One region of the Klebsiella sp. WP3-W18-ESBL-02 genome, then DNA from elsewhere that is predicted to be linked to it. Evidence: predicted binding sites of a transcription regulator. Region 1 holds the regulator's gene; each other region holds the start of a gene.
The links. Region 1 encodes PurR, which represses purine synthesis genes. Its sites were predicted from a motif close to CANGCAAACGTTTGCNTG; they were not measured.
Positions count from the first base shown of each region.

Region 2: tusA (sulfurtransferase TusA) is a predicted target of PurR. The motif match lies at 4,092-4,109, and genes of this name have one in related genera.
Region 3: H7R56_RS22755 (NCS2 family permease) is a predicted target of PurR. The motif match lies at 4,420-4,437, and genes of this name have one in related genera.
Region 4: cvpA (colicin V production protein) is a predicted target of PurR. The motif match lies at 3,732-3,749, and genes of this name have one in related genera.

Region 1 covers NZ_AP021972.1:2,353,899-2,361,544, forward strand. The annotation lists gene punC (purine nucleoside transporter PunC) at 1-241, opposite strand, end outside; gene punR (DNA-binding transcriptional activator PunR) at 354-1,265, shown strand; gene purR (HTH-type transcriptional repressor PurR) at 1,284-2,309, opposite strand; gene H7R56_RS11140 (cytochrome bd-I oxidase subunit CydH) at 2,604-2,693, shown strand; gene H7R56_RS11145 (MFS transporter) at 2,852-4,018, shown strand; gene sodB (superoxide dismutase [Fe]) at 4,095-4,676, opposite strand; gene H7R56_RS11155 (C40 family peptidase) at 4,799-5,617, opposite strand; gene grxD (monothiol glutaredoxin 4) at 5,958-6,305, shown strand; gene rnt (ribonuclease T) at 6,392-7,036, opposite strand; gene gloA (lactoylglutathione lyase) at 7,140-7,547, opposite strand; gene H7R56_RS11175 (alkene reductase) at 7,620-7,646, opposite strand, start outside.
Region 2 covers NZ_AP021972.1:361,446-369,091, forward strand. The annotation lists gene arnT (lipid IV(A) 4-amino-4-deoxy-L-arabinosyltransferase) at 1-597, shown strand, start outside; gene arnE (4-amino-4-deoxy-L-arabinose-phosphoundecaprenol flippase subunit ArnE) at 594-932, shown strand; gene arnF (4-amino-4-deoxy-L-arabinose-phosphoundecaprenol flippase subunit ArnF) at 932-1,321, shown strand; gene H7R56_RS01755 (MFS transporter) at 1,468-2,658, shown strand; gene H7R56_RS01760 (DcrB family lipoprotein) at 2,692-3,249, opposite strand; gene H7R56_RS01765 (7-cyano-7-deazaguanine/7-aminomethyl-7-deazaguanine transporter) at 3,323-3,988, opposite strand; gene tusA (sulfurtransferase TusA) at 4,170-4,415, shown strand; gene H7R56_RS01775 (bifunctional metallophosphatase/5'-nucleotidase) at 4,550-6,445, shown strand; gene zntA (Zn(II)/Cd(II)/Pb(II) translocating P-type ATPase ZntA) at 6,573-7,646, opposite strand, start outside.
Region 3 covers NZ_AP021972.1:4,737,598-4,745,243, reverse strand. The annotation lists gene oxlT (oxalate/formate MFS antiporter) at 1-538, shown strand, start outside; gene H7R56_RS22780 (GntR family transcriptional regulator) at 553-1,257, shown strand; gene H7R56_RS22775 (MltF family protein) at 1,264-2,757, opposite strand; gene H7R56_RS22770 (YjcB family protein) at 2,889-3,170, opposite strand; gene soxS (superoxide response transcriptional regulator SoxS) at 3,392-3,721, opposite strand; gene soxR (redox-sensitive transcriptional activator SoxR) at 3,809-4,267, shown strand; gene H7R56_RS22755 (NCS2 family permease) at 4,663-6,012, shown strand; gene H7R56_RS22750 (Na+/H+ antiporter) at 6,207-7,646, shown strand, end outside.
Region 4 covers NZ_AP021972.1:1,563,349-1,570,994, forward strand. The annotation lists gene H7R56_RS07460 (DedA family protein) at 1-410, shown strand, start outside; gene accD (acetyl-CoA carboxylase, carboxyltransferase subunit beta) at 607-1,521, shown strand; gene folC (bifunctional tetrahydrofolate synthase/dihydrofolate synthase) at 1,592-2,860, shown strand; gene dedD (cell division protein DedD) at 2,850-3,524, shown strand; gene cvpA (colicin V production protein) at 3,804-4,292, shown strand; gene purF (amidophosphoribosyltransferase) at 4,326-5,843, shown strand; gene H7R56_RS07490 (glycoside hydrolase family 127 protein) at 5,947-7,646, opposite strand, start outside.

The DNA of each region.
Region 1 (7,646 bases):
AAATGGTTAAGCCCGCCAGCAGAATGGGTTTGCGGCCATAGCGGTCAGACAGCGGCCCCCACAGCAGCTGCGCGACGGCGAAGCCGGCCAGGAACAAACTCAGGCTGGCGCTGACCGCCGAGGCCGGCGTTTGCAGGTCTTGCTGAATGGCAGCAAAAGCAGGCAGGTACATGTCGGTGGCCAGAAAACCCAGCACGCTCAGCCCCGCGAGCCAGACTAAAAATCCTTTCCCAGGTTGCATAAATTGCCCTTTATTATCTGATATTAACCTTGCCGCCGAGTGTAGAGAGTGCATTCAGGGTTGTGAAACGCTAATATTTGAGCCATGGATTCAAATTTTTTGCAGGCAGAAAATGTGGTCTGAATATTCTCTTGAAGTCGTTGATGCGGTAGCGCGTAACGGTAGCTTTAGCGCCGCCGCGCAGGAACTGCATCGTGTGCCTTCTGCGGTAAGCTATACGGTACGACAGCTGGAAGAGTGGCTGGCTGTACCGCTGTTTGAACGCCGTCATCGCGACGTGGAATTAACGCCTGCCGGGGCATGGTTCCTGAAAGAAGGGCGGTCTGTTATCAAAAAAATGCAGATCACCCGCCAGCAGTGCCAGCAGATTGCCAACGGCTGGCGTGGCCAGTTGGCGATTGCCGTTGATAATATTGTTAAGCCACAGCGTACGCGCCAGCTGATCGTCGATTTTTACCGTCACTTTAGCGACGTTGAGCTGATTGTTTACCAGGAAGTCTTTAACGGCGTATGGGATGCGCTGGCGGACGGCCGCGTCGAGCTGGCGATTGGCGCCACGCAGGCGATTCCGGTCGGGGGGCGCTTTGCTTTTAGGGATATGGGAATGCTCAACTGGCACTGCGTGGTGTCCAGCGCACATCCGCTGGCGCGTCTGGATGGGCCGCTCAGCGATGATGTACTGCGCAACTGGCCGTCACTGGTGCGCGAGGATACCTCACGTTCGCTGCCTAAGCGTACGACCTGGCTGCTGGATAACCAAAAACGCGTGGTGGTGCCGGATTGGGCGTCGTCAGAAACCTGTATTTCCGCCGGCTTATGTGCGGCGATGGTGCCGGGGCATCTGGCTCAGCCATGGCTGGAGAGCGGAGAGTGGGTCGCACTGACGCTGGAGAACCCGTTCCCGGATGCCGCCTGTTGCCTCACGTGGCAGCAAAGTGAAGCGTCACCGGCATTAAGCTGGCTGCTGGAGTATCTGGGGGATAGTGAGACGCTGAACGAGGAGTGGCTGCGAACGCCCGTATAGGGCGCTCGCAGAACGCGATTAACGGCGGTAGTCGCGATATGGACCGTCGGCCACAGAACGACGCTCAATCAGGCGCGGGTGCACCTCAATTGACTGTGACTCTTCGCGCTTGCTGACGATGCGATCCATCAGCATGTTAAAGGCCGTTTCGCCAAGCGAGTCCTTCGGCTGATGGATAGTGGTCAGCGCGGGGGTGAAGAAACGTGAGTTACGCACGTTATCATACCCGATCAGCGAAATATCCTGCGGCACGCGCAGCCCCATTTCATCGGCGGCACACAGTGCGCCCATGGCCATAATATCGCCGCCGCAGAAGATGGCGGTTGGGCGCGGGTGCTGGGACAGAATCTGCTGCATCGCCCGGTAGCCGGATTCTGGTTCAAAGTCGCCCTGAACAATCCAGTTTGCCGGTACGTTAATCTGCGCTTCTTCCATCGCTTTCATAAAGCCTGCCAGACGGCCTGCGCCGGTATTGCGCTCCAGCGGGCCCGGGATCACGCCGATATCGCGATGGCCGCGTTCGATCAGATAGCGGCCCGCCATATAACCGCCTTCGAAGGCGTTATCGATAACCGAGTCGGTAAAATCGGCTTTGGCTTCGCCCCAGTCCATCACCACCATTGGAATGTGACGATACTCTTCCAGCATGGAGAGCAGTGACTCCGGGTATTCTGAGCACATGACCAGCAGACCGTCGACGCGCTTTTGCGCCATCATTGACAGGTACGCGCGCTGCTTCTCAAGATTGTTCCACGCGTTGCCGAGGATCAGGGTATACCCTTTCTGGAAGCAGTTTTTCTCTACGGCCTCAATAATTTCGGCAAAATAGGCTGCTTCACTGCTGGTGGCCAGCAAACCAATGGATTTGGTGTGGTTGACCTTCAGGCTGCGGGCAACGGCGCTCGGCGAGTAGTGCAGTTCTTTAATCGCCGCCCAGACCGCTTCACGCGTCTCTTCGGCGACAAAACGCGTTTTGTTAATTACATGTGATACGGTTGTAGTGGAAACGTTTGCGCGCTTCGCTACATCTTTAATTGTTGCCATTCCATCTCACTCCAGACCCTGGCCTGCCCCTGAAAAAATCGAAAGGAAAACGTTTGCCTTCACACACCCTGACGCAATTTTGTGAATTGCGATTCGCCGGGAAAACGATACAGGACGACAGGAGGGGGTCAATGGCCGGTACGCTTATAAATAAGCGTCGAATTTTGACGTATCCCGACGCAAAGTGGAAGAGCAAAAAACAACATCCTGCTAAATCTGTGAAGATTTTTACGATTATCTGTGCAAAAATGAGTAAGCTCAGTTTCACTGTGGCAATAAAAAGGAGAAAAATTGATGAGTACCGAACTTAAGCTGTCGCTCACCACTACCATTATTACGCTTGCGCTCATTGTTGCCGCTGCACTGACCGCCGTATTGCATTAATTCCTCCGGTGAGGGAGTTCGCTCCCTCCCGTCAATTGTTATCAAATTAGCAATAATCTTTTGCTGTTTTGTACACTTCTGATTTTCTGTGATTGATGTCATGCTTTTGCCCTATGTTGTCATGCCGCCAGCTGTGCGCGGCCAACCGGAGTTTTTGCATGAAAGTCAATTATCCCCTGCTTGCCCTGGCGATTGGCGCCTTTGGCATAGGGACCACCGAATTTTCGCCCATGGGGCTGCTGCCGGTCATTGCGAAGGGCGTTGACGTCTCTATTCCCGCCGCTGGAATGTTGATCAGCGCCTACGCCGTGGGCGTGATGGTCGGGGCCCCGCTGATGACGCTGCTGTTGTCTCATCGCGCGCGGCGCAATGCGCTGATTTTCCTGATGGCGATTTTTACCCTTGGTAACGTGCTGTCGGCTATCTCGCCTGACTACACCACGCTGATGCTGTCGCGCATTATTACCAGCCTCAACCACGGCGCGTTCTTTGGTCTGGGGTCGGTGGTTGCCGCGAGCGTTGTGCCGAAGCATAAGCAGGCGAGCGCGGTAGCGACCATGTTTATGGGCCTGACAATTGCCAATATCGGCGGCGTTCCGGCGGCGACCTGGCTGGGTGAAACCATTGGCTGGCGCATGTCGTTCCTGGCGACCGCTGGCCTTGGGATTGTCGCCATGGCGGGGCTGTGGCTGTCGCTGCCGAAGGGTGGGGCAGGGGAAAAACCGGACGTTAAGCGTGAGCTGGCGGTACTGGTGCGCCCACAGGTACTTTCTGCCTTACTGACCACCGTGCTCGGCGCTGGTGCGATGTTTACGCTTTATACCTACATTTCGCCGGTATTGCGGACCCTGACGCACGCCACGCCGGGATTTATTACGTTGATGCTGGTATTGATTGGCGTTGGCTTCTCTATTGGCAACTTCCTTGGCGGCAAATTTGCTGACCGCTCGGTTAGCGGTACGCTCAAAGGTTTCTTGCTGCTGCTGATGGCCATTATGCTGGCCATTCCCTGGCTGGCGCAGAGCCAGGTGGGGGCGGCGTTTAGCATGGTGGTGTGGGGCGCGGCAACGTTTGCCGTGGTGCCGCCGCTACAGATGCGCGTGATGCGGGTAGCACACGAAGCGCCGGGGCTTTCGTCGTCGGTGAATATTGGCGCGTTTAACCTCGGTAATGCGCTGGGGGCCGTGGCCGGCGGTGCGGTTATATCGGGCGGGCTGGGCTACAGCTTTGTACCGGTGATGGGGGCGATCGTTGCTGCGCTGGCGCTGGCGGTCGTGTTCTTCAGCGGCCGTCGCCGTGGTGCGCAGGCGCTGGTCAGCGAGTAAAAAAAACGCAGAAGGCAAGCCTTCTGCGCGATGGCATATCACCCGGCGAAGCATGGCAACGCCGGGTTTTTTGTGCTTACGCAGCCAGATTTTCAGCCACGAACGCCCAGTTCACCAGAGCCCAGAAGTGCTCCAGGTAGTTAGGGCGGGCGTTGCGGTAGTCAATATAGTAAGCATGTTCCCACACGTCGACGGTCAACAGCGGCTTCGCGTCGGTGGTCAGCGGGGTGCCGGCGTTAGACGTGGATACGATGGCCAGAGAACCGTCAGCTTTCTTCACAAGCCAGGTCCAGCCTGCGCCGAAGTTTTTCACTGCGGCATCGGTAAACTGGGCTTTGAAGTCGGCGAAGCTGCCGAAGGATTTGTTAATCGCTTCTGCAACGGCACCGGTCGGTTCGCCACCGGCGTTCGGCGCCAGGCAGTTCCAGTAGAAGGTGTGGTTCCAGACCTGAGCCGCGTTATTGAACACGCCGCCTTCAGAGGTGCGTACGATCTCTTCGAGCGTTTTACCCTCAAAGGCGGTGCCTTTGATCAGGTTGTTCAGGTTGGTGACGTAAGTCTGGTGGTGTTTACCATAATGATACTCAAGCGTTTCCACAGAAATATGCGGAACCAGGGCGTCTTTGGCATACGGTAATGCAGGTAATTCGAACGACATTGCTACTCTCCTTTTATTATTTTTACTCTCAATAACCTTGTATTGAGTGGGGATAGAGTAGCAAATTAAAAGGTGAGATAAAAGATAAGCTTACCCCGTTTATTAACAAACGGGGTAAGTAATTAACGAATCGTCTTCGGGGTTACCACGCGACGGGCGCCGACATAGTGGCGTACCCAGTAGTCTTCGCTCAGCGAGGTAATGCGGATGTCCTGACCGGTGCGAGGCGACTGGATAAATTTACCGTTACCAACATACACGCCGACGTGATCGGCAGTGCCGCGACCCTGGGTCCGGAAGAAGACTAAATCACCGCTTTCCAGCTCGCTGCGGTCAACCGGGCGGGCATCGCGCAGGTGGTACATTTCGTTAGCGGTACGTGGAATACGGATATTCACCAGATCTTTATAAGCATAGTAAACCAGACCGCTGCAATCGAAACCGGTACGCGGCGAGTTGCCGCCCCAGCGGTAGGGTTTACCCAACTGGCCCATCAGTTTGTTCATGGCGGTTTTTTGCGCTTTCTGCACGCGAACTTTATGCGCCTGGGCGATGGTGGTGGGCTGACTTTCTACTTTGCTGGTGGTACAGGTTTTTTTATGCCCTTTGCGGGTCGCCTTGCAGGTTGTCACGACGCTGGCGGTTTTTACCGCGCTGGCTTTGCGGGTTTTGCTGGCGACCGTTTTACGTGAAGGGGTAGCGGCCTTTTTCGCTTTGCTGACCGCGGGTGCGGTTTTGTTCTTCGCGACGGTGCTGGTTTTTTTCTTGCTGGTTGATTTGCTGACCGTATTCTTTTTCTTGCGTTCACTGCCCTTAACGGGAAGTGATTTTTGCGCCGTCGGTGTTTTGGCATGCCCTGTTGCATGCGCCAACGGCGTGAACGATAACGATGTAAACAACAATGCACAGAGCGTGATCGACCATTTTTTTATCTGCGCCACTGAACAACCCTCTGAGTATGCAGGCTAAATATCCTTGCCTGGGTATGGTTTACAAAACCCAACGATTCTAATCCATAAAAACACGAAATGTTAATAGTGTTTTTCATCCCAAAACGCTGTTTCGTTAGCAAGTGCAAAAAAAAACATCATTTGATACAGCTTGAGCTAAAAAATGAGCAGGTTTTTCATCCAGCTGCCGATAAACACATATTTATAAGGCAACTTCAATGCGCAGAGGATAAAATAATAAGGCGTGAATAAAATGTTATTTTCTGTTCAGGCCGCAAAACGTTACAATGGTGGACTACTGCCGTAAAAAGAAGTTTGAGGAAGCAAGACAATGAGCGAAACAATTGAAAAAATTCAGCGCCAGATCGCTGAGAACCCGATCCTGCTGTACATGAAAGGCTCCCCGAAGCTGCCAAGCTGCGGTTTCTCTGCGCAGGCCGTTCAGGCGCTGTCTGCCTGCGGCGAACGCTTTGCTTATGTTGATATCCTGCAGAATCCGGACATCCGTGCCGAACTGCCAAAATATGCAAACTGGCCGACCTTCCCGCAGCTGTGGGTTGACGGCGAGCTGGTTGGCGGCTGCGATATCATCATTGAAATGTATCAGCGTGGCGAACTGCAGCCGCTGATCAAAGAAACCGCGGCGAAGTATAAAGCGGAAGAGCCAAAAGCGGAATAAATCTTCAATCCCGATGGCGCGTTGCGCGGCATCGGGGAGTGCTATGCAGAAATAAAAAAGCGACCGTCAGGTCGCTTTTTTTTGCGTTATTCCGCAACGACGGGCAGCGGCCAGCCGCCCAGACGTTTCCAGCGGTTGACGATCTCGCAGAACAGAATGGCGGTCTGCTCGGTATCGTACAGGGCAGAGTGGGCCTGGCTGCTGTCGAAATTCATACCTGCCGCAGCGCAGGCTTTCGATAAAACCGTCTGTCCCAACGCCAGCCCGCTCAGCGCGGCGGTGTCGAAGGTCACGAATGGATGGAAAGGGTTGCGTTTCAGCGATGCACGCTCGGCGGCAGCCATCATAAAGCTATGATCGAACGTCGCGTTGTGGGCCACCATAATCGCGCGGTTACAGTCGCTATCTTTAATACCCTTGCGTACCATTTTGAAGATGGCGTGCAACGCATCGTATTCGCTGACCGCGCCACGCAGCGGGTTATTCGGATCGATCCCGTTAAACGCCAGCGCCTCCGGCTCGAGGTTCGCTCCCTCAAACGGTTCAACGTGGAAATGTAACGTGTTGTCCGGCATCAGCCAGCCTTGCTCATCCATTTTCAACGTAATTGCCGCTATTTCGAGCAGGGCATCCGTTTTGGCATTGAATCCGGCGGTTTCAACATCAATCACCACGGGATAAAACCCACGAAAACGGTCGCATAGACCATTAAGTTGCGCATTGTCGGACATCAGAATCTCTTAACTCAGAAAAAGTAGCGCGCATTATGGCAAATTTTGCCGCGGCTTGGAAAGGCAGGGGGAAAAAACGGGTGCTAAAAGCACCCGCAGAAAATCAGTTGCCGAGACCTTTGCCGGCATCTTTTTCTTCGATCAGTTCGATTTTGTAACCGTCCGGATCTTCAACAAACGCAATCACCGTGGTGCCGCCTTTTACCGGGCCGGCTTCACGAGTGACGTTGCCGCCGTTCTGACGAATACGGTCGCAGGCTTCGGCAGCGTTATCAACGCTCAGCGCGATATGACCGTATGCGTTGCCCAGGTCGTATTTGTCTACGCCCCAGTTATAGGTCAGCTCGATCACCGCTTCATCACGTTCGTCACCGTAGCCCACAAAGGCCAGCGAGTATTTGTACTCGGTGTTTTCGCTGGTGCGCAGCAGCTTCATGCCCAGCACCTTGGTGTAAAAATCAATGGAGCGTTGCAGGTCGCCGACGCGCAGCATGGTATGCAGTAAACGCATGATATCCCTCGTCCTTACTTATGAATAATCTGACTAGTATAGCGGCGGAAGGCCGCCGCTATCAATGCAGGATCACAGGGTTGGGTAATCGGTGTAGCC
Region 2 (7,646 bases), 2.0 Mb from region 1:
GGCGTGGTTGGCCTGGTGGCGGTGGCGGTCGTGTCGCCATGGGGGCCGATGAAACACCCGGTCTGGATGCAGATAGAGCTGTACAAATGCGTGCTGGCGGCGGTGGCGTTCTTCTTCTGGGCGCTGATGGGCTGGCTGTCTATCAAGCACGATGCACGTCGCTGGACGCTGGCTGCGCTGTGCCCGCTGGCGCTGGCGCTGCTGGTCGGCATGGCGATACCCGATCGCGTCACCGACAGCAAACAGCCGCAGTTCCTGGTCGATATCGTCAACGAGTCGCTGGCACCGAGCCGCTACGTGCTGAGCAACAGCGTCGGCGTGGCCGCGGGGCTGGCCTGGGAGCTGAAGCGTAGCGACGTGATACTGTACGGTCAGCAGGGTGAGCTGAAGTATGGTCTTTCTTATCCTGACGCGAAGGGCAGCTTTGTCTCGTATGAAGCGTTCCCGCAGTGGCTGGCGGCACATCGCCAGGAAGGGCCGATCTCACTGGTATTGCTGCTGTCTCGTGACGTACAGTTAGCGGAACTGCCGCTGCCAAAACCGGATGAGGTATATGCCATGGGTCGCACCGTCTTTATTCAGTATCGTCCGCAATGATCACGTGGGCCTGCCTGCTGCTCGCCAGCCTGCTAAGCTGCGGCGGGCAGCTGTGCCAGAAACAGGCGACCCGTCCTGCCCCTCAAGGGCAGCGCGGGCGCCATCTGCTGATCTGGCTTGGCCTGGCGCTGGCGATGCTCGGTCTGGGGATGCTGCTGTGGCTGCTGGTGCTACAGCAAATTCCGGTCAGCGTGGCTTATCCGATGCTCAGCCTTAACTTTGTCTGGGTCACGCTGGCGGCCCGCGCTATCTGGCACGAGCCGGTGAGCCGCCGTCACTGGGCGGGAGTCACGTTGATTATCGTTGGCATTATGTTACTGGGGAGCAGCGCCTGATGGGGCTTATCTGGGCGTTAATGAGCGTGGCGCTGGTCAGCGCCGCCCAGCTGACGTTACGCGCGGCAATGACAACGCTGCCGTCGGCGGAGCAGCCGCTGCTGCTGTTGGGTCATCTTTTGCATTTTGAATCGGGGACGCTGGGGCTCTTCCTGGGGCTGCTGGGTTATGTCGCCTCGATGGCTTGCTGGTACTTCGCCCTCAAGCGCCTGCCGCTGGCAAAAGCCTATGCGCTGCTCAGCCTTAGCTATATGGTGGTGTGGCTGGCCGCAATTCTGCTGCCGGGCTGGCATGAGCCTTTTTCGTGGCGGGGCCTGCTGGGCGTTGTCGTGATTATCGCTGGCGTGCTCACTATCTTCTGGCCAAACAAACCCTCTCATACCGCATAAGCCGGATAAGGCGAAGTCGCCATCCGGCAATTTGCGCCATTCTGCCTGATGGCGCTGCGCCTATCAGGCCGTGCATCCTATAAGCCTCGCCCCGGCGACAAAATATGCAATAATGCCATTTTTGTTGCGTCTATAAGGGATTAGCCATGCCTGTGGCCGACGCGGAGGAGCAGCTAAGCGGTCTGCGCCTCAATCTGCGTATTGTCTCCGTCGTTATATTCAACTTTGCCAGCTATCTCACCATCGGCCTGCCGTTGGCGGTGCTGCCAGGCTATGTCCATGATGTTATGGGGTTTAGCGCCTTCTGGGCCGGGTTGGTCATTAGCCTGCAATATTTTGCTACGCTGCTCAGCCGCCCCCATGCCGGGCGCTATGCTGACCAGTTGGGGCCGAAAAAAATCGTCGTTTTTGGTTTATGCGGCTGCTTTCTCAGTGGACTGAGCTACCTGCTGGCGGCATTCGGCGGCGGCTGGCCGCTGCTCAGCCTTGTCCTGCTATGCGTGGGGCGCGTCATTTTGGGGATTGGCCAGAGCTTTGCCGGCACCGGATCCACGCTGTGGGGCGTTGGCGTGGTGGGTTCGCCGCACATCGGGCGAGTGATTTCGTGGAACGGCATTGTTACCTACGGTGCAATGGCGATGGGCGCGCCGCTCGGCGTGCTGTGCTACCGCTACATCGGCCTGCATGGGCTGGCGCTGGCGATTATGGCGGTCGCCGCCGTGGCAATTCTGGCGGCGCTGCCCCGTGATGAAGTTAAGGCGAAAAAGGGCAAAGCTATGTCCTTCCGCGCGGTGTTGGGTCGCGTCTGGCCCTACGGCATGGCGCTGGCGCTGGCCTCTGCAGGATTTGGCGTGATCGCGACCTTTATCACGCTGTTCTACGATGCTAAAGGCTGGGACGGCGCTGCCTTTGCGCTTACTTTGTTCAGCTGCGCCTTCGTGGGCACGCGGCTGTTGTTCCCTAACGGCATCAACCGGCTTGGTGGCCTGAACGTGGCGATGATCTGCTTTGCCGTGGAGGTTGCTGGCCTACTGCTGGTTGGTGTTGCGGCGACGCCGCTGATGGCCAAGCTGGGCACTTTCCTTGCCGGGGCGGGCTTCTCGTTGGTGTTTCCCGCGCTGGGCGTGGTGGCGGTCAAGGCGGTGCCGCAGCAGAATCAGGGGTCGGCGTTGGCGACGTATACCGTGTTTATGGATTTATCATTGGGCATTACCGGGCCGCTGGCCGGGCTGATGATGGCGTGGATGGGGGTATCGACAATCTATCTGGCTGCCGCAGGGCTGGTGGCGGTGGCGCTGCTGCTTGGATGGCGGCTAAAAAAACGGCCTCTGGCGTAGGTTCGCAAGAGGCCGCATTGGCATCAGACTGGCTTAGTTGATAACCAGCGTATTGATGATTTTCTCAGCATCGGCCTGCGCCTGCTGCTGGTTGTCCGCCGGCAGCGTAACCTGCAGGGTCAGCAGTTTGTTGTCAATTTTGCCCAGAACAATGGAAGAATAGGCGGTTTGCCCTTTGGCAGAGATGATGCTGTCCAACTGCTGTAGGGTATGACCTTTCAGCTCGATGGATTTGTTGGTCACCACCTGCAGCTGCGGGTCGCGGCTGCGCTGCTGTTCTTCCAGGCGGTTTGCCAGGACCGACAGCTCTTCATTGGCGCTATCACCGATGATAACGATGACCGCTTTTTGGCCGGTGGCGTCAGAGTAAACGTGCATGTTGTTGCTCTGGGTACCCAGCTTACCGCTTTGGTCGGTCATCCCGGCTGGCAGCGTGAAGCTCAGCTTGCCGTCGAGCAGGTTAATCGACTGGCCCGCGGCATCGCTTGCCGCAGCTGAACCCTGGGCTGGGGCGTTGGTATCGCTGTTGTCGCAGGCAGCAAGCCCCATCACCAGCAGGCCAATACCAGCATATTTCACCAATTTGCGCATTGACTTCTTCCTTTCGATAAATAGCCATGAACGGCTCTTGCGCCTATCTTAACACAACCCGTCAGATGAACCCTTAACCTGGCTGCATTGCCGACAAATCAGATTTATCTGCCAGCTTTTTCAATAGCATATTCAGCAGTACGCCATACATCGGCAGGAAGAAAACAATGCTGATAAGTACTTTAAAGCTGTAGTCGACGAGGGCGATTTCAACCCAGTGATCGGCCATGAACGGGTCGGTACTGCGCCAGAACGCGATGAAGAAGAAGGCCAGCGTGTCGCTGATGTTGCCGAACAGCGTCGAGGCCGTCGGCGCAAGCCACCATCGGCGGTTCTGGCGCAGGCGATTAAACACGTGAACGTCGAGGATCTGCCCCAGCGCGTAGGCCATAAAGCTCGCGGCGGCAATACGAGCGACGAACAGGTTGAAGTGCGCCAGTGCGCCAAAGCCCTGCCATTCGCCCATGTAGAACAGCGATGAAATGACGTATGAGATCATCAACGCCGGGATCATCACCGCAAACACGATGCGTCGCGCGAGTGGCGCGCCAAAAATGCGCACGGTCAGATCGGTGGCGAGGAAGATAAACGGGAAGCTAAATGCGCCCCAGGTGGTGTGGAAGCCGAAAATGCTGACCGGCAGCTGCACCAGATAGTTACTGGAGGTGATCACCACCAGATGAAATAGCGATAGCCAGACCAGCGCGTGACGGCGCTGTGTCGCGGTAAAGAGAGTCATATTGTACCTTTTTAGCGGTGGGGTGAGGGAACCCAATAATCTGCAAACCTATTGCAGGGCCGGAATGATACTGCTTTCGTGCGTCATTGCAATGGTTGTTTTTCGCGCAATCGTTAACCTGGTTGCTTCATCACGCGGTCAGCGTAAACTAAGCGCGTTTTTTGATGATGACGAGAAGATAATGACCGATTTGTTCTCCAGCCCCGACCACACCCTGGACGCGCAAGGGCTGCGCTGTCCCGAGCCGGTAATGATGGTGCGTAAAACCGTGCGCACGATGCCGGTGGGCGAAACGCTGCTGATTATCGCTGACGATCCCGCCACGACGCGCGATATTCCGGGCTTTTGTCGCTTTATGGAACATGAGCTGATTGCCCAGCAGATCGACGCGCTGCCGTACCGTTATCTGTTACGCAAAAGCCACTAATTACCGCCGTCTCGACAGCTTAACAAGCTTGAGCTGTCTCTCACTTTTCATGTTTACCCTGTAAAGCTGCTAGTAAACTTATTGATGTGAATCGCATAATTTTGCCTCATTCCCCTTTGGGCACATCAATAAAAATGAAAAAATCACTTCTTGCGCTCTTACTCTGCTTGGGTACTTCTGCGGCGATGGCTGAACCCGTCAATATCACGATTCTCGGGACTTCCGATCTCCACGGCACCTTCGTCCCGTGGGATTATTCGACGGATACGGAAAACCTGGCCGGAAGCCTGAGTCAGATTGCCACCCAGGTTCGCCAGGTGCGTAGCCAGCAGCCAAACGTCATCCTGGTCGACGCGGGCGATACCATACAGGGCAATTTTGTTGAAACCTTTAAGAACGACAAAACCAGCCCGATGATCCTCGGCTTTAACGCCATGGACTATGACGTGTGGGTGATGGGCAACCACGAATTCGATTTTGGCCTGAAATCGCTGTCGACTTCGCTCAACCAGTTTAAGGGCACGGCGCTGGCCGGGAATATCCTGTGGGACAGCGGCAAGCCTTACCTTCCTGCTTATAAGATTATTGAACGCCAGGGCGTAAAAATTGGCGTGATCGGCATGGATACGCCGATGACCGCCGAATTTGCCAAAGGCACTGACCGGGTAAAAGGGTTGAACTTTACCGATCCGGTTGATGCGGTAAAACAGGCCATCCAGAAGATTCAGGGCCAGGTAGACGCTATTGTGCTGGTGGCACACATGGGGATTGATAACGAGAACCAGCGGCCGGGCACCGGGGTGGGCGATATTGCGCGCGCTAACCCTGAACTGGCGGCTATCGTCGCCGGACACATGCACGTGAAGGTCGACAAAGAAGTGATTAACGGCGTGATTATCACCGAACCGGATAAATACGGCCGCGCGCTGTCGCGAATCGATCTGCAGTTTGAGCTGCGCGACGGCAAATATGTGCTGATCAACAAAGACAGTTACACCTATAGCATTAAAGGGATGGCATCGGATAAAGCGCTGGAAACGGTATATCAGCCTTATCATAAAATTCTGCGCGCCAACGCTAATCGACCCATTGCCGAACTGAGCGGCCAGGACCTGGTCCCGCCGGATGCGGTGAAGGGGATTCCACAGGTACATATTCAGGATACCGGTATCAGCAAGCTGTATCAGGATGCCAGCCGCCACTTCGCGCCAAAAGCGCAGGTTATCGCACTGCAGATCGATAATGACCAGCCTAAGCTCAACGTTGGAACCATTAAGGCGAAAGATATTGCCTTTAACTATCAGTATGCGGGCGGCGAAATCACCGTGTATCAGTTGACCGGCAAAGAGCTGAAAAAGTACATGGAGTGGTCGGCGGGCTACTTTAACCAAGTGCATGACGGCGACGTCACTTACAGTTTTAATCCGCAGCGACGGGCCTCTAAATATTCCACCAACGATTTCTTTGATGGCGTCACCTACACTATCGATCTGCGCCAGCCCGCCGGGCAGCGCATTCGCGATCTGAAAATGGCCGATGGCACGCCGGTAACGGACAGCACGCCGATTCGTCTTGGTATGAACAGCTATCGCATGGGCCACCTGACGCAAAAGGGCGGCGCGCTGGAAGGGATGCAGTTCCCGGTATTGTCGGACAGCAAAGCTGAGTATGGCGAAGAGGCGGGGACTATCCGCAATTTAACGATTCGCTATCTGAGCGAAGTGAAGCACGGTAAATATCAGGGACAAACGGTGCAGCGCTGGAAGCTGGCAGGGCTAGAAGGCTACGATCGTGAACGTAAAATTGTCGAAAATCTGCTGAATGAAGGCAAAATCAGCGTGCCGACCAGCGATGATGGCCGCTATAGCAACGTCGCGTCGCTGAATGTGAAAACGCTGCTGTTTAGCGACCCGCAGGCGAAGAAGCAAAAACAGGCAGCGTTACAGGCTGAGCTCGCAGCTGCTACCTCGCCGTCGGCGAAAAAGCGGGTGAGCGATCGGCTGGTGATGCTTGAGGCGATCAACGAATAAGCGTGCAGTGCACCATCCGCGCTCTGTGCCGAACTGCCTGATGGCGCTATGCTTATCAGGCCTACAGGGTAGGTAACCCGTAGGCCGGGTAAGGCGTAGCCGCCACCCGGCAGACAGGACTGCGCGGTTATTTCCTTCGCAGTAGCCGCAGCGCGTTCAGCGTCACCAGTACCGTTGCGCCGGTATCGGCCAGCACCGCCAGCCATAATCCGGTCATACCGAGCAGGGTGGTGACCAGGAATATGCCCTTCAGCCCCAGCGCAATGGCGATGTTCTGCCGTACGTTGGCATGGGTCGCGCGCGCCAGACGGATCATTTGCACCAGCCCGGTCAGGCGGTTGTGGGTCAGCGCCGCGTCGGCGGTTTCCAGCGCGACGTCGGTACCGCTGCCCATCGCAATCCCCATTGCCGCTGCTTTCATTGCCGGAGCGTCGTTGATGCCGTCGCCAACCATGGCCAGCGGCCCTTGTGCGTTCAACGCAGTGACCTCTTTGACCTTGTCGGCAGGCAGCAGATTCGCGCGGTACGTCATCCCCAGCTCGTCGGCAATCGCCTTCGCGGCCCGTGGGTTATCGCCGGTGAGGATGATACCCTGAATCCCCAGTTCACGCAGGCCGTCCACTGCCTGCCGCGCTTCCTGACGTACCGTATCGCGCAGCGCCAGAATGCCCAACAGCGTCTCGTCGCGGGTGACCAACACCACGGTATTACCTTCATTTTCCAGCTGCTGAATCTGCGCCTGCTGCGCATCTGCCGGGATTTTTCCTGCTGCGCAAATCACGATGGACTGGCCATCGACCTCCGCTTCAATCCCTGAACCGACCAGCGTACGCTGCGCTTTGGCCTGTGGGATAGCCAACTGACGCTGCTGCGCTTCGCGAACAATCGCCTGCGCCAGCGGATGCGTGGATCCTTGCTCAACGGAGGCCGCCAGCGCCAACAGCGCATCTTCAGCCAGTTCGGCGGCAGGGATAATACGGGTGACCTGCGGTTTCCCGAGGGTCAGGGTACCGGTTTTATCAAACGCCATCTGGCGAATCAGGCCGAGCTGCTCGAGCGCCGCGCCGCCTTTTATCAACGCGCCTTGACGCGCTGCAGTGGCGAGGCCAGAGGTTATTGCTGCAGGTGTAGAAATGACCAGCGCGCACGGGCAGCCAATCAACAGCAGAGTCAGCCCTTTGTAAATCCATTCTTCCCATGA
Region 3 (7,646 bases), 2.4 Mb from region 1:
CATGGTCACCTCGCAGATGGCCATCTTTGCCGAGGATTTCGGCATCAGCAAAGCCGTGGTATTCGGTATGGCCGCGCTGCCGCTGGCGTTGACCATCGACCGCTTTACTAACGGGCTGACACGGCCGCTGTTCGGCTTTATTTCTGACCGCTACGGTCGTGAAAAAACCATGTTCATCGCCTTTGCCCTTGAAGGGGTTGCGATGACGCTATGGCTCGCCTGTCGCGAGGACCCGCTGCTGTTTGTGCTGCTTTCCGGGGTGGTGTTCTTCGGATGGGGCGAAATTTTCTCTCTGTTCCCCTCGACGCTGACCGACACATTCGGCAGTGAGAATGCCGCCTCGAACTACGGCTGGTTGTATATTTCGCAGGGGATAGGCTCCATCTTTGGCGGGCCGCTGGCTGCGCTGTTGTACCAGCACACTCAAGGGTGGCATGTGGTCTTCGGCTGTGCGATTACCCTTGATTTCGTCACCGCAGGGCTGGCACTGTGGGTGCTGAAACCCTGGCGTGCACGCTTTATTCGCCAGCACAGTTAATCGCGGAGCACTTTATGACGTTCACGACATCGGAACCCACGCCGCTTCTTGCGCATTCAGATCGCGTATTTCTGCAGCTGCGACAGGAGATTTATCAGTTCGTCCTGCTGCCCGGCGATCGTTTTACGGAGGTGGACATTGCCCGCCGCCTGGGGTGTTCCCGCACGCCGGTTCGCGAAGCGCTGCTGCGGCTGCAAAACGAGGGGCTGGTCAGGCGCTGTTTACGTAACGGGTGGGAAGTCTTCCCCATCGATTTCGATGTCTATGAAGATCTGTACGAGACGCGCGCGCTGATTGAAGTGAATTCGGTGCGCAGTCTATGCAGTTCTACGTCAGTAAAAGTGAATCGGCAGGTACTCGCCGGGCTGAACGCTATCTGGCGGGTTGCGCCGCAGGAGATGCTGGCGTGCGATGATATTGCCTCGCTGGACGAGCAGTTCCATCTGGCGCTAACCGAGGCCGCGGGCAACCGGGAGTTAACGGCTATTCTGACCAATATCACCAACCGCATTCGCATTATGCGGCGGCTCGATTTTGAATATGAATCCCGTATTACCCAGACCTACAGAGAGCATGCTGAGCTGCTGGAAGCCATTGAACAGCGCGATGAAGCGCGCGCGATAGCGCTGATCTCGGCGCATATTCAGGATGCTTACCAGGGCGCCAGCACCATAACCCTGCGACGCTTGCAGGGGGTGCGGGTCAAGCAGATTCTGTAACCGGGGCTAGCCGTTGTTTTTATCGGTCGCGGGCAAAATCGGCGGTTTCCCCATCGCCGCCCGCTTCCGGTTCATCTCATCCAGAATCAGCCGGTAGGCGATGAAGTACTTGTAGATATTGCTCACGTAGGTCACCGTCTCGGCGCCAATTTTCTCGGCAGCCAGATTTTCCACGTTGCCAAACCAGACGTTGGGGTCAAAACCGCGTTTTGCTGTCTCCTGGCGCAAACGCGCAATGCGTGCGGGCCCGGCGTTGTACGCGGCAAAAGAAAACAACGCCTTATCCAGCTGCGTCATCGGCTCGTCGCCGTAGTAGTGGTCAATCATCCAGCGCATATACTTCACCCCGGCATGAATGTTCGGGTCCAGCTGTTTAATGTCGCCCACCTTCAACGCTTTACCGGTGCCAGGCATCACCTGCATCACGCCAATCGCGCCGACATGACTGCGCACCGACTGATTAAGTCGTGACTCCTGGTAACCCTGCGCGGCCATTAGCAGCCAATCAACGTCATAGCGGTCGCCGTACTTGCGGAAAATCTCCACCATCGTCAAAAACTTGCGCCGTTCTTTTTCCGCGGCGGCGTTTTTAACGTATTTCGCGTTCTTCAGATAGCGCAGCAGCAGGGTATTTCCCAGCGTACTGCCCTGGCGGTTATCTTTGATAAAGCCGTTGAGCGCCGCCAACAGCTGCGGCTCATCCTGGCGCACAGCCCAGGCAATACTGCCGTTTTCGCGCAGGACGATATCTTCATGAACCTGAATTTTAGGGAAAACCTGTTTCCAGAACAGCGCCTTGTGACGATCGACGATGATAAGCGGGATCAGCCCGGCACTCAGCATTTCCAGCAGATCTTCATCTTCCAGCGCTTCGGGCGCGGGCTGGATAATGACCGGCGGCCGGGAGGCTGAAGCAAAGCGCGCGTTAAGCGCGACCAGGCTCTCATAGTAGCTCGACGATCGGCGGACAAAGACCGTCTTGCCGGAGAGATCGTCAATATTCTTTACCGTGGGGGAGGCGGGGCCGGAGATTAACAGTTCCTGGATATTGTTGTAGATAGGGTCGGTGAAGGCGACCGCCTGCTGGCGCGAGGGGGTTATCGTCAGGTTCGCGGCGGCAATATCGCCCTTGCCGGCGTTAAGCGCGGAAAGAAGATTATCACGAGTGACCGGCACAAAAATGATACGCACCTTGAGATGGCGCTGTTGCAGCTTTTTCTCTTTGGCGAGCCGGGCGTTCAGCGCTTTTTCAAATTCGGCGAAAATATCGTGTGTGGCGCCGCGCTGCTGACCTTTATCAATAAAAAAGAAGGTCTTACTGTAGGTGGTGAGGACCCGAATAACGCGCCTGTCGAGCATGCCCGGCAGGTCGCCGCGCCAGGGTTGCATAACGCTGTCGATGTTAATTTCCAGCGCATCGGTTTTTTCTTCCGCCTGTGCGACGGCGCAGATAAGCAGCAGCGCGCTGAAGCTGGCCGTAATCAGGCGATAAAAAGGCATGGCGTTCATGAGGCGACGCTCCGCAGGGGGATCTTTCTATTTTAGCTGAGCGGCGTCAAAAGCCCTTTCCGGGATAGGGCTTTTTCATTGGTTCGGGCAATAAAAAGCCCCGACGCATCGGGGCTTCATTATCAGTAGAGGGCGACCGGCCATTCCGGCGGTGCCTGGCTCATCACTTCCACCATCACATCTTTAATATTGTTGAAGATAGTGGCGATATCCACGAGGGTGATGCCCAGTAATCCGGTCGCAAACCAGCAGGCGGCGGCTACCCCTAGCAGACCGCTGATGACGGCGAGCCCGGCATAGTCAGATTTACGAAATTGAATTTTCAGCGTACTGGCGAGAAACATCAGTACCGCGCTGGTCAACGGCCAGCGTAACAACGCAACGCCTGCGGTAATCGAAACCATGAGACCTTATCCTCAGAGATAAACAACAAGCTGCCCTGACAGCACTTATTGATTGAGGCGCGAGGCGCTCAGGCTATCTAAAGGCATTCACAAATCGAATGAAACAGTGTTTTTGTTTCATATCAATGTGTGAACTATATCACGTTTGTTGTTTTATTCACCAGAGGTAAACGCAGGATTTTTGTCAACGCCGCGGCCCCGTGAGCCGCGGCAGAGCAATACTATGCGGAGATATGGTGGCGATAATCCGTCGGCGTGCGGTCGAACTCACGGCGGAATACCCGAGAGAACGTCTGCTGTGAGACATAGCCCAGATCCATGGCAATATCGAAGATGGGGCGCTGGGTGGTGCGCAGCGCTTCTGCCGCCAGCAGCAGGCGTCGCTGGCGAATATACTCCCCTAGCGTCTGATGCATCACGGTGCGGAACATCCGTTGCAGATACCACTTCGAATAGCCGGATTTTCTGGCCACGATGTCGATATTAAGCGGTTGATCGATATGTTCATCTATCCATTCAATGAGCGTATGAATAATATCCCGATGTGACATAAGGCTCTCCCCGTTGTCTATTTTCGCGTCGATTTTTTGTCTGTCGGTGAGTATAATTCCTCAAGTTAACTTGAGGTAAAGCGTATTATGGAAAAAAAATCGACCCGCATAAAATCTCTGCTAACGCCCGGTGAGGTAGCGAAACGAACTGGTGTTGCGGTCTCTGCACTGCATTTTTATGAGAGTAAAGGGCTGATTCATAGCACGCGCAACAGCGGCAACCAGCGCCGTTATAAGCGCGATGTGCTGCGCTATGTGGCGATCATTAAAATCGCGCAACGCCTCGGTATTCCGCTGGCGACCATCGGCGATTCCTTTAGCGTGCTGCCGGAAAACCACACGTTAGGGCCGCGTGACTGGAAGCACCTCACCACCCAATGGCGGGAAGAGCTGGATAAGCGTATTCATGCCATGGAGGCCCTGCGCGACCAGCTCGATGGCTGCATTGGCTGCGGCTGTATGTCGTTGCGCGATTGTCCACTGCGTAACCCGGGCGATAAACTCGGTCAGGAAGGTACCGGCGCACGTTTGCTGGAAGACGAATAACGCTTATCGATTAGCGACATCTTTGCCACAGAATTGTTGCCGGATTGCGCATAAACGATAACGTTTGCGCATGGGTTGGCCAATTCTTCATCGGCAATCGTTAATTTTCATAAACCAGGGCAAACTTCTGTTGAAAAAGAGGGCATAAAAGCCAGATAATCGTTTGCCTTGAATTTCCGGCCGCATCTTGTGCCGAAAATGACCAGGCTCACCTCATATCGCACCCGCGAAGATGAGGTATTCCGATTCTCGTTTTGTCTGCGCGGAGTTAATCGTTTGCTTTTTTTGTGGCTCCCCTTTGCCGCAATGTAGCACATGGAGATGACGCTTAGCTGGCAGTGGATGTTCCACCACGCAGACGCACGAATGATAAAAACTCTCAGGGGATGTTTTCTATGTCTACGCCTTCAGCGCGTACCGGCGGTTCATTAGACGCCTGGTTTAAAATTTCTGCTCGTGGTAGCTCCGTTCGTCAGGAGATTGTCGCCGGTCTGACGACCTTCCTGGCGATGGTTTACTCGGTGATCGTCGTGCCGGGTATGCTGGGCAAAGCGGGCTTTCCGCCCGCGGCCGTCTTTGTGGCGACCTGCCTGGTAGCCGGTGTCGGCTCTATCGTGATGGGGCTGTGGGCGAACCTGCCTTTAGCCATTGGCTGCGCCATTTCACTGACCGCCTTCACCGCCTTCAGCCTGGTGCTGGGCCAGCACATCAGCGTGCCGGTAGCCCTGGGCGCCGTGTTCCTGATGGGCGTGCTGTTTACCATTATCTCAGCTTCCGGTATTCGTAGCTGGATTTTGCGCAATCTGCCGCAGGGCATTGCGCACGGCACGGGCATCGGTATCGGCCTGTTCCTGCTGCTGATCGCTGCTAACGGCGTGGGCATGGTGGTGAAAAACCCACTGGACGGCCTGCCGGTGGCGCTGGGCCAGTTCAACAGCTTCCCGGTGGTGATGACGCTGGTGGGGCTGGCGATGATCATCGGGCTGGAAAAACTCAAGGTCCCGGGCGGCATTCTGCTGACCATTATCGGGGTGTCTATCGTCGGCCTGATTTTCGATCCGAACGTGCACTTCTCTGGCGTCTTCGCTATGCCGTCGCTGAGCGATGACAACGGCAACTCGCTGATCGGCAGCCTGGATATCATGGGCGCGCTGAACCCGGTCGTTCTGCCAAGCGTGCTGGCGCTGGTGATGACGGCGGTATTCGACGCTACCGGCACCATCCGCGCGGTAGCCGGGCAGGCAAACCTGCTGGATAAAGACGGTCAGATCATCAACGGCGGTAAAGCGCTGACTACCGACTCCCTGAGCAGCGTGTTCTCGGCGGTCGTGGGTGCCGCACCGGCGGCGGTGTATATCGAATCTGCTGCGGGTACCGCGGCAGGCGGTAAAACGGGCCTGACGGCCATTACCGTCGGCGTTCTGTTCCTGCTGATTCTGTTCCTGTCCCCGCTGTCCTACCTTGTTCCGGGCTATGCTACGGCACCGGCGCTGATGTACGTTGGCCTGCTGATGCTGAGCAACGTGGCGCGCATCGACTTCAACGACTTCGTTGACGCCATGTCCGGTCTGATCACCGCGGTGATGATTGTGCTGACCTGTAACATCGTTACCGGCATTATGATCGGCTTCGCGACGCTGGTCGTAGGCCGCGTGGTATCCGGCGAATGGCGTAAACTGAATATCGGTACCGTGCTTATCGCCGTCGCGCTGGTGGTTTTCTACGCAGGCGGCTGGGCTATCTAAGTCTATTCTGGTCTCTCAAGAACCCGCCGGCTGGCGGGTTTTTTTTTGTTCACCCCCGTCGAACTACGGGTCTGGACTTTTTTTCTCTTTTCGGCCACTTCTCGTTTCCTTTTGCGTTACTCTGATACGCGTATGATTAGAAGCACGACGCTTCATGCTTTGAATAATAAGACAACGCTGTAAACAGGGAACGCATGGAAATATTCTTTACCATACTTATCATGACCCTCGTGGTTTCGCTCTCCGGGGTGGTTACGCGCGTACTGCCCTTCCAGGTCCCACTTCCTTTAATGCAAATCCTCATCGGTGCGCTACTGGCCTGGCCGACCTTTGGTTTGCACGTTGAATTCGATCCTGAGCTTTTTCTGGTGCTGTTTATCCCGCCGTTGCTGTTTGCCGACGGCTGGAAGACACCGACCCGCGAGTTTATCGAACACGGCAGGGAGATCCTCGGCCTGGCGCTGGCGTTAGTGCTGGTGACGGTGGTCGGGATTGGCTTCCTGATCTACTGGATTGTCCCTGGCATTCCGCTGATTCCGGCGTTTGCGCTGGCGGCGGTGCTGTCGCCAACCGATGCGGTGGCGCTTTCCGGCATCGTGGGCGAAGGGCGTATTCCGAAAAAAATTATGGGCATACTACAGGGCGAGGCGTTGATGAACGACGCTTCTGGCCTGGTGTCGCTGAAGTTTGCCGTGGCGGTCGCGATGGGCACCATGGTCTTTACCGTTGGCGGGGCCACGGTAGAGTTCCTCAAGGTGGCGATCGGCGGTATCCTGGCGGGCTTCGTGGTGAGCTGGCTGTACGGCCGCTCAATGCGCTTTCTCAGCCGCTGGGGCGGCGATGAGCCTGCCACGCAGATTGTCCTGCTGTTCCTGCTGCCGTTTGCTTCTTACCTGATTGCTGAACATATCGGCGTCTCCGGCATTCTGGCGGCGGTCGCCGCCGGGATGACCATCACCCGCTCCGGCGTAATGCGTACCGCACCCCTGGCCATGCGCCTGCGCGCCAACAGTACGTGGTCGATGCTCGAGTTTGTGTTCAACGGCATGGTATTCCTGCTGTTGGGTCTGCAGCTGCCGGACATCCTGCACAGCTCGCTGGTGGCTGCGGAAGCCGACCCGAACGTGGAAACGTGGATGCTGTTTACCGACATTATCCTGATCTACGCGGCGCTGATGTTGGTGCGTTTTGGCTGGTTGTGGACGATGCGTAAGCTCAGCCAGCGCTTCCTGAAAAAGAAACCGTTGGAGTTCGGCTCCTGGACCACGCGCGAACTGCTGATCTCTTCTGTTGCCGGGGTGCGCGGGGCGATTACGCTTGCCGGTGTTCTCTCTATTCCGCTGCTGCTGCCGAGCGGCGACGTGTTCCCGGCGCGCTATGAGCTGATTTTCCTCGCAGCCGGGGTCATTCTGTTTTCGCTGTTTGTCGGCGTCGTGGCGCTGCCGATTCTGCTGCGTCATATCGAATCCACCGATCATGTCCAGCAGCGTAATGAAGAGCGTCTGGCGCGCGCGGCAACGGCCGATGTGGCGATTGTCGCTATTCAGAAAATGGAAGAGCGTCTGGCGGCGGATGCCAACGAGAACATTGATAACCAGCTGCTTACTGAAGTCAGTTCAAGGGTAATTGGTAAC
Region 4 (7,646 bases), 790 kb from region 1:
TCGGCGATGCGGTAAACTACACCATTGGACGCTTGTTCGGTGAGAAGCTCTTCAGCAACCCGAACTCGAAGATCTTTCGCCGTAGCTACCTGGATAAGACCCATGCCTTCTACGATAAACATGGTGGGAAAACCATTATTCTGGCGCGATTTGTGCCGATCGTCAGAACATTTGCGCCTTTTGTGGCGGGAATGGGCCACATGTCCTATCGTCATTTTGCGCTCTATAACGTGGCGGGCGCGCTGCTGTGGGTGCTGCTGTTTACCTACGCGGGCTATCTGTTCGGCGACCTGCCGGTAGTTCAGGAAAACCTGAAGCTGCTGATTGTCGCTATCATCGTGCTGTCCGTATTACCGGGCGTTATTGAAGTGATTCGCCACCGCCGCGCAGCGGCAAAACGGGCAAAATAACGCGCGCAAGCGGGGCACGATTCAGCCGTGCCCTGTTACGACATGTTTCGCGGTTCGACCACTTTTTTATGCCAAGTTTCGGGCTGTTATGTTTTAATGTGCAACATTCATGGTCTATGAAGGGGAAAAGTGGCATTATGCGCGCCCCCTTAATGGCAAAACTGGCATCGACCAGGTTCAGGCAGAAAGGTTATCAATGAGCTGGATTGAACGAATTAAAAGCAACATCACACCTACCCGCAAGGCGAGCATCCCGGAAGGGGTATGGACCAAGTGCGATAGCTGTGGTCAGGTTTTGTATCGCGCCGAGCTGGAGCGTAACCTCGAGGTTTGCCCGAAGTGCGATCACCACATGCGTATGTCAGCGCGTAATCGCCTGCATAGCTTGTTGGATGAAGGGTCCCTGGTAGAACTGGGCAGTGAACTTGAGCCGAAAGACGTGCTGAAGTTCCGTGACTCTAAAAAGTATAAAGACCGTCTGGCATCCGCGCAGAAAGAGACGGGTGAGAAAGACGCGCTGGTGGTCATGAAGGGTACCCTGCATGATATGCCGGTTGTCGCCGCGGCCTTTGAATTTTCCTTTATGGGCGGTTCAATGGGTTCTGTCGTGGGCGCGCGCTTTGTGCGTGCCGTTGAGCAGGCGCTGGAAGACAACTGTCCGCTGATCTGCTTCTCTGCCTCCGGCGGTGCGCGCATGCAGGAAGCGCTGATGTCCCTGATGCAGATGGCGAAAACCTCCGCTGCGCTGGCGAAAATGCAGGAACGCGGCTTGCCGTATATTTCCGTGCTGACCGACCCGACCATGGGCGGCGTTTCCGCAAGTTTTGCGATGCTGGGCGATCTGAACATTGCTGAACCGAAAGCACTGATCGGTTTTGCCGGTCCGCGTGTTATCGAACAGACCGTGCGTGAAAAACTGCCGCCGGGTTTCCAGCGCAGTGAGTTTCTCATCGAGAAGGGCGCGATCGACATGATCGTGCGTCGCCCGGAAATGCGACTGAAGCTGGCCAGCATTCTGGCGAAGCTGATGAATCTCCCGGCGCCGAACCCGGACGCGCCGCGCGAAAGCGTGGTGGTGCCGCCGGTACCGGATCAGGCGCCAGAGGCCTGATGATGTAAAGGGCAGGGCCGGGTGGCGCTGCCCTTTTTGCTATTATTCACCGTTGAAAGTTGCGGGCATCATGGAAAAACATTCTATTCCTCAGGCCACGTCGCCCCTGGCTACGTGGCTTTCTTATCTGGAAAACCTCCATTCAAAAACCATCGACCTCGGACTGGCGCGCGTCAGCAAGGTCGCAGGGTCGCTCGACGTGCTGCAACCGGCGCCGTTCGTCTTTACCGTCGCGGGCACCAACGGCAAAGGCACCACCTGCCGGACGCTGGAAACCATCCTGATGGCCGCCGGCTATAAAGTGGGCGTGTACAGTTCGCCGCACCTGGTACGCTATACCGAGCGCGTGCGCGTGCAGGGGGAAGAGCTGGCGGAAAGCGCGCATACGGCATCATTCGCCGCGATTGAAGCGGCGCGCGGCGAAACATCGCTCACCTATTTTGAATACGGCACGCTGTCTGCGCTGTGGCTGTTCAAGCAGCAACAGGTTGATGTGGCCATTCTGGAAGTCGGCCTGGGCGGGCGACTGGATGCGACTAACATCGTCGATGCTAACGTTGCCGTAGTGACCAGCATTGCGCTGGACCACACCGACTGGCTGGGACCGGACCGTGAAAGCATCGGCCGTGAGAAAGCGGGGGTGTTCCGCGGTGGGCGGCCGGCGGTCGTCGGCGAGCCGGAGATGCCGCAGACGATTGCTGACGTGGCGCGCGAAAAGGGTGCATTGCTGCTGCAGCGTGACGTGGACTGGCGCTATAGCGTAGAGGCGGAAAGCTGGACCTTTAGCGACGCACAGGGCGAACTGCGCAATCTGCCGCTGCCTAACGTGCCGCAGCCGAATGCCGCCACCGCGCTGGCTGCGCTGCGCGCCAGCGGGCTTGCGGTGAGCGAGCAGGCGATTCGTGAAGGCATCGCCAGCGCGATCCTGCCGGGGCGTTTTCAGACTATCCAGTACGCGCCGCGGGTGATTCTCGACGTTGCGCATAACCCGCATGCCGCAGGCTACCTTGCCGGGCGTCTCAAATCCCTGCCGAAAACCGGGCGAGTGCTGGCGGTTATTGGTATGCTGCATGATAAGGACATTGCCGGCACGCTGGCGTGTCTGGAAAGCGTGGTCGACAGCTGGTACTGTGCGCCGCTGGAAGGGCCGCGCGGCGCGACGGCGGAACAGCTGCGCGCGCATTTGCGCGCGGGTGCCGTGTATGGCAGCGTGGCGCAGGCGTGGCATGCGGCGATGGCCGATGCCATGCCGGAAGATACGGTGCTGGTGTGTGGTTCGTTCCACACGGTAGCGCACGTGATGGAAGTATTGGACGCGGGGAGAGCCGGTGGCAAGTAAGTTTCAAAACCGTCTTGTCGGGACGATAGTGTTGGTCGCGCTGGGGGGCATTGTGCTGCCAGGGCTGCTTGACGGGCAAAAAAAGCATTATCAGGATGAATTTGCGGCCATTCCGCTGGTGCCTAAGCCCGGCGATCGCGATGAGCCGGATATGCTGCCGACGGCAACGCAGGCGCTGCCTGCTCAGCCGCCGGAAGGCGCCGCGGAAGAGGTACGCGCGGGCGATGCGGCGGCACCGTCGCTTGATTCCAGCCGTCTGGCGGTGAACGGTAACGGCGATCTCGAGCAGATCCCGCCGGCCGCCGAACTGCCGAAACCGAAGCCGGTCGAAAAACCGAAGCCGAAACCGCAGCCGGTAACGGAACAGGTGGCTGTTACCGCGCCGCCGAAAGCGGCACCTGAAGAGAAGGCTGCGCCGGTGGGCAAGGCTTACGTGGTGCAGCTTGGCGCGTTGAAGAACGCCGATAAGGTGAACGAAATTGTGGCCAGCCTGCGCGGCGCAGGTTATCACGCCTATACGTCGCCTTCGACGCCAGTTCAGGGTAAAATTACCCGCATTCTGGTTGGCCCGGACGCCTCGAAAGATAAGCTGAAAGGTTCGCTCGGTGAGCTGAAGCAGCTGTCGGGGCTGAGTGGGGTGGTGATGGGGTATACGCCGAACTAAGACGTGGGGCTTTTTCCCTCACTCTCTCTCCTTTGGGAGAAGGGACCTTAGGGCATCGTTGGTAGGTTTCGCACCCATTTTCTCTCTCGCCCCTTTGGGGAGAGGGTCGGGGTGAGGGGCCGGACAACGCCGAAAACGACCAGAAAAACGATGGCGTTGAATGTTTTTTCAGCGCCATTTTTTATTTATGCCTGGGAAGGAAATCCCTACGCAAACGTTTTCTTTTTCTGTTAGAATGCGCCCGAACTGGATGACAGGGCGTAGAATCGTGGGACATATATGGTCTGGATTGATTACGCCATTATCGCGGTACTGGGCTTTTCTTGCCTGGTGAGTCTTATCCGTGGCTTCGTTCGCGAAGCGCTATCGTTGGTGACGTGGGGCTGTGCATTTTACGTAGCCAGCCATTACTACAACGATCTGTCTATCTGGTTTACGGGCTTTGAAGACGAACGGGTTCGAAATGGGATTGCTATTGCGGCGCTGTTTATCGCGACGCTCATCGTCGGCGCTATCGTCAACTACGTGATAGGCCAACTGGTGGAGAAGACCGGTTTATCGGGTACCGACAGGGTATTGGGGATCTGCTTCGGCGCGCTGCGCGGGGTGCTGATTATTGCCGCTATCCTGTTCTTCCTCGACACCTTTACCGGCATGGCAAAGAGCGAAGACTGGCAGCAGTCGCAGTTTATTCCCTATTTTTCACCGGTTATCAGATGGTTTTTTGAATACCTTCAAAGCTCGTCAAGTTTCTTGCCCAAAGTATAAGCTTTGGGTCGTTGCTGAACGAGGAAAAGACGTATGTGCGGTATTGTCGGTATCGCCGGTGTTATGCCGGTAAACCAGTCGATTTATGATGCGCTAACGGTGCTGCAGCACCGTGGACAGGATGCCGCTGGCATCATCACCATTGATGCCAACAACTGCTTCCGCCTGCGTAAGGCGAACGGTCTGGTGAGCGATGTCTTTGAAGCCCGCCACATGCAGCGTATGCAGGGCAATATGGGTATTGGCCACGTGCGTTACCCAACGGCGGGCAGCTCCAGCGCCTCTGAGGCTCAGCCTTTCTACGTGAACTCGCCGTACGGTATTACGCTGGCGCACAACGGTAATCTGACCAATGCGCACGAGTTACGTCAGAAGCTGTTTGAAGAAAAACGCCGTCACATCAACACCACCTCCGATTCTGAAATCCTGCTCAATATCTTTGCCAGCGAGCTGGATAACTTCCGCCATTATCCGCTGGAAGCTGATAACATTTTCGCCGCTATCGCCGCGACGAACCGCCAGATCCGCGGCGCCTACGCCTGCGTGGCGATGATTATCGGCCACGGCATGGTTGCCTTCCGCGACCCGAACGGCATCCGTCCGCTGGTGCTGGGCAAACGCGATGTGGGCGATGGCCGTACCGAGTATATGGTGGCCTCCGAAAGCGTGGCGCTGGATACACTCGGCTTTGAATTCCTGCGCGACGTTGCGCCAGGGGAAGCGATTTACATCACCGAGAAGGGGCAGCTGTTTACCCGCCAGTGCGCCGACAACCCGGTCAGCAACCCGTGCCTGTTCGAATACGTTTACTTCGCGCGTCCGGATTCCTTCATCGACAAAATCTCCGTCTACAGCGCCCGCGTGAATATGGGCACCAAGCTTGGCGAGAAGATTGCGCGCGAGTGGGAAGATCTGGATATTGACGTCGTGATCCCTATTCCGGAAACGTCCTGCGACATCGCGCTGGAAATTGCTCGTATCCTGGGCAAACCGTACCGTCAGGGCTTCGTGAAGAATCGCTACGTTGGCCGTACCTTTATCATGCCGGGGCAGCAACTGCGTCGTAAGTCCGTGCGCCGCAAGCTGAACGCCAACCGCGCTGAGTTCCGTGATAAGAACGTGCTGCTGGTTGATGACTCTATCGTGCGTGGCACCACGTCCGAGCAGATTATCGAGATGGCGCGTGAAGCCGGTGCGAAGAAGGTCTATCTGGCCTCTGCGGCGCCGGAAATTCGTTTCCCGAACGTCTACGGTATTGATATGCCGACGGCCAATGAGCTGATCGCCCACGGGCGTGAAGTGGACGAAATTCGCCAGATCATCGGCGCGGACGGCCTTATTTTCCAGGATCTGAACGATCTTATCGACGCGGTACGCGCAGAGAACCCGGATATCCAGCAGTTCGAATGCTCGGTGTTCAACGGTGTCTATGTGACCAAAGACGTTGACCAGACCTATCTCGACTTCCTCGATTCACTGCGCAACGACGATGCGAAAGCCGTCCAGCTGCAGAATGAAGTTGAGAATTTAGAGATGCATAACGAAGGGTAAATCAGGACATGCCGGATGGCGACGCATCGCGTCTTATCCGGCCTACAGTCCACCATCGTTGTAGGCCGGATAAGGCATAGCCGCCGTCCGGCTTTTTTTATGGTTATGCCTCGTCGACCCAAATCCGCATTTCGCCCTCGCCACGGTTGGCCCAGCTAAACCACGGAATAAAGGTCAGCATCTGCTTCTCAACCGCCGTCTGACGATTATCAAAGCTGTACAGCGGCTTATTCTCCTGAGCCGTCAACACGCGTAGCCCTTCCGCCTGTAGCAGCACTTTGCCTTTCAGCACGCCGACGCCCTGAATCTCGCGAAAGGTCGCCGTTTTCGGCAGCGACAGGTTGTGCAACTCCGCGCCGTTATCCGCTTCTTCCAGGCAGTAAACCAACGGCCCGCGCTGAATCGCCACTTTACCGGCAGCGTGACGCACCCGCGAGTTAGCATAGACGCGGCGGATGGTCATCGGCAGATGCAGCGTTACCACGTCGCCTTCCTGCCATTGACGATGCAGATGCAGATAGCCTTTGATGATGTCACCCTGCGCGGCGTTTCCGTTCACCCGCACCTGCGGCGCTTCACACCATTCCGGCAGGCGTAGCGCGAGCGTATGCTCGACCGCCTGCGGTTGGCTGAAGCGAATCGTGACCTGCTCATCCCACGGGTAGTTGCCCTCTATTTTCAGCGCCAGCGCCCGGCCATTAACCGTAAACTGTGCTTCGCTTCCGGCATAGAAGTTGATAAACAGCGCGTCCTGGCGCGGGGTAAAGAGGTAGTGGCCGATAGCGACGAGCGTGCGGGCGATATTCGGCGGGCAGCAGGCGCAGCCGAACCAGCGCTGGCGTACCGGCTTAATGTGGTCGTAAATATGGTTGTGTGGAATGCTCTTCGGGTGAGTCTCTAACGGGTTCACGTAGAAAAAGTGTTTGCCGTCCAGCGCCATGCCGCCAAGCACCGTATTGTAAAACGCGCGCTCCATGACCTCGGCGTAGTGGGCGTCTCCCTCCATCTCCAGCATGCGTCGGGCGAACATCATCAGACCGATGGAGGCGCAGCTCTCGCCGTAGGCGGTGTCGTTTGGCAGATCGTAGTCGCTGGTGAAGGCTTCGCCGATGCCCTGTGAACCGATACCGCCGGTGATGTACATCCGACGTTGTACCATATTGTTCCAGATGCGCAGACAGGTCTGGCGCTTTTCTTCATCATGAGTCAGGCGGGCGAGGTGCGCCAGGCCGGTCATCAGGTATACCGAGCGTACCGCGTGGCCGACCGCTTCGTTCTGCTCTGCGAGCGGTTTGTGCGCGTGGGTGTAGGCTTTATCCTTCACCATCCATGCCTCGCCCCAGTTGTCCCAGTGCCAGGTGCCGCCACGCTTTTCAAACTCAATATCGTAGTAGTACGGCTGCTGGCCGCGTTCTTCGAGGAAAAAGCGCGCCAGCGCCTGGTAACGAGGCTCCCGGGTGACTTCATACAAACGCATCAACGCCAGCTCGATTTCAGGATGCCCGGGATAGCCGCGCAGCTGGCCATCGTTCGGGCCAAAAACGGTATCAATATGATCGGCAAAACGGCAGGCTATCTCCAGCAGGCGGCGCTTACCGGTGGCGTTGAAGAACGCCACCGCCGCTTCGAACAGGTGCCCTGCACAGTACATTTCGTGGCATTCGGCCACGTTGGTCCAGCGTAGCCCCGGTTCTTTCACGGTATACCAGGTGTTGAGATAGCCGTCTTCGCACTGCGCCTGTGCCAGCAGTTCAATCACGGCATCGGCGGTTTGCTCAAGTTCGCTATCCGGCTTCTGGCTCA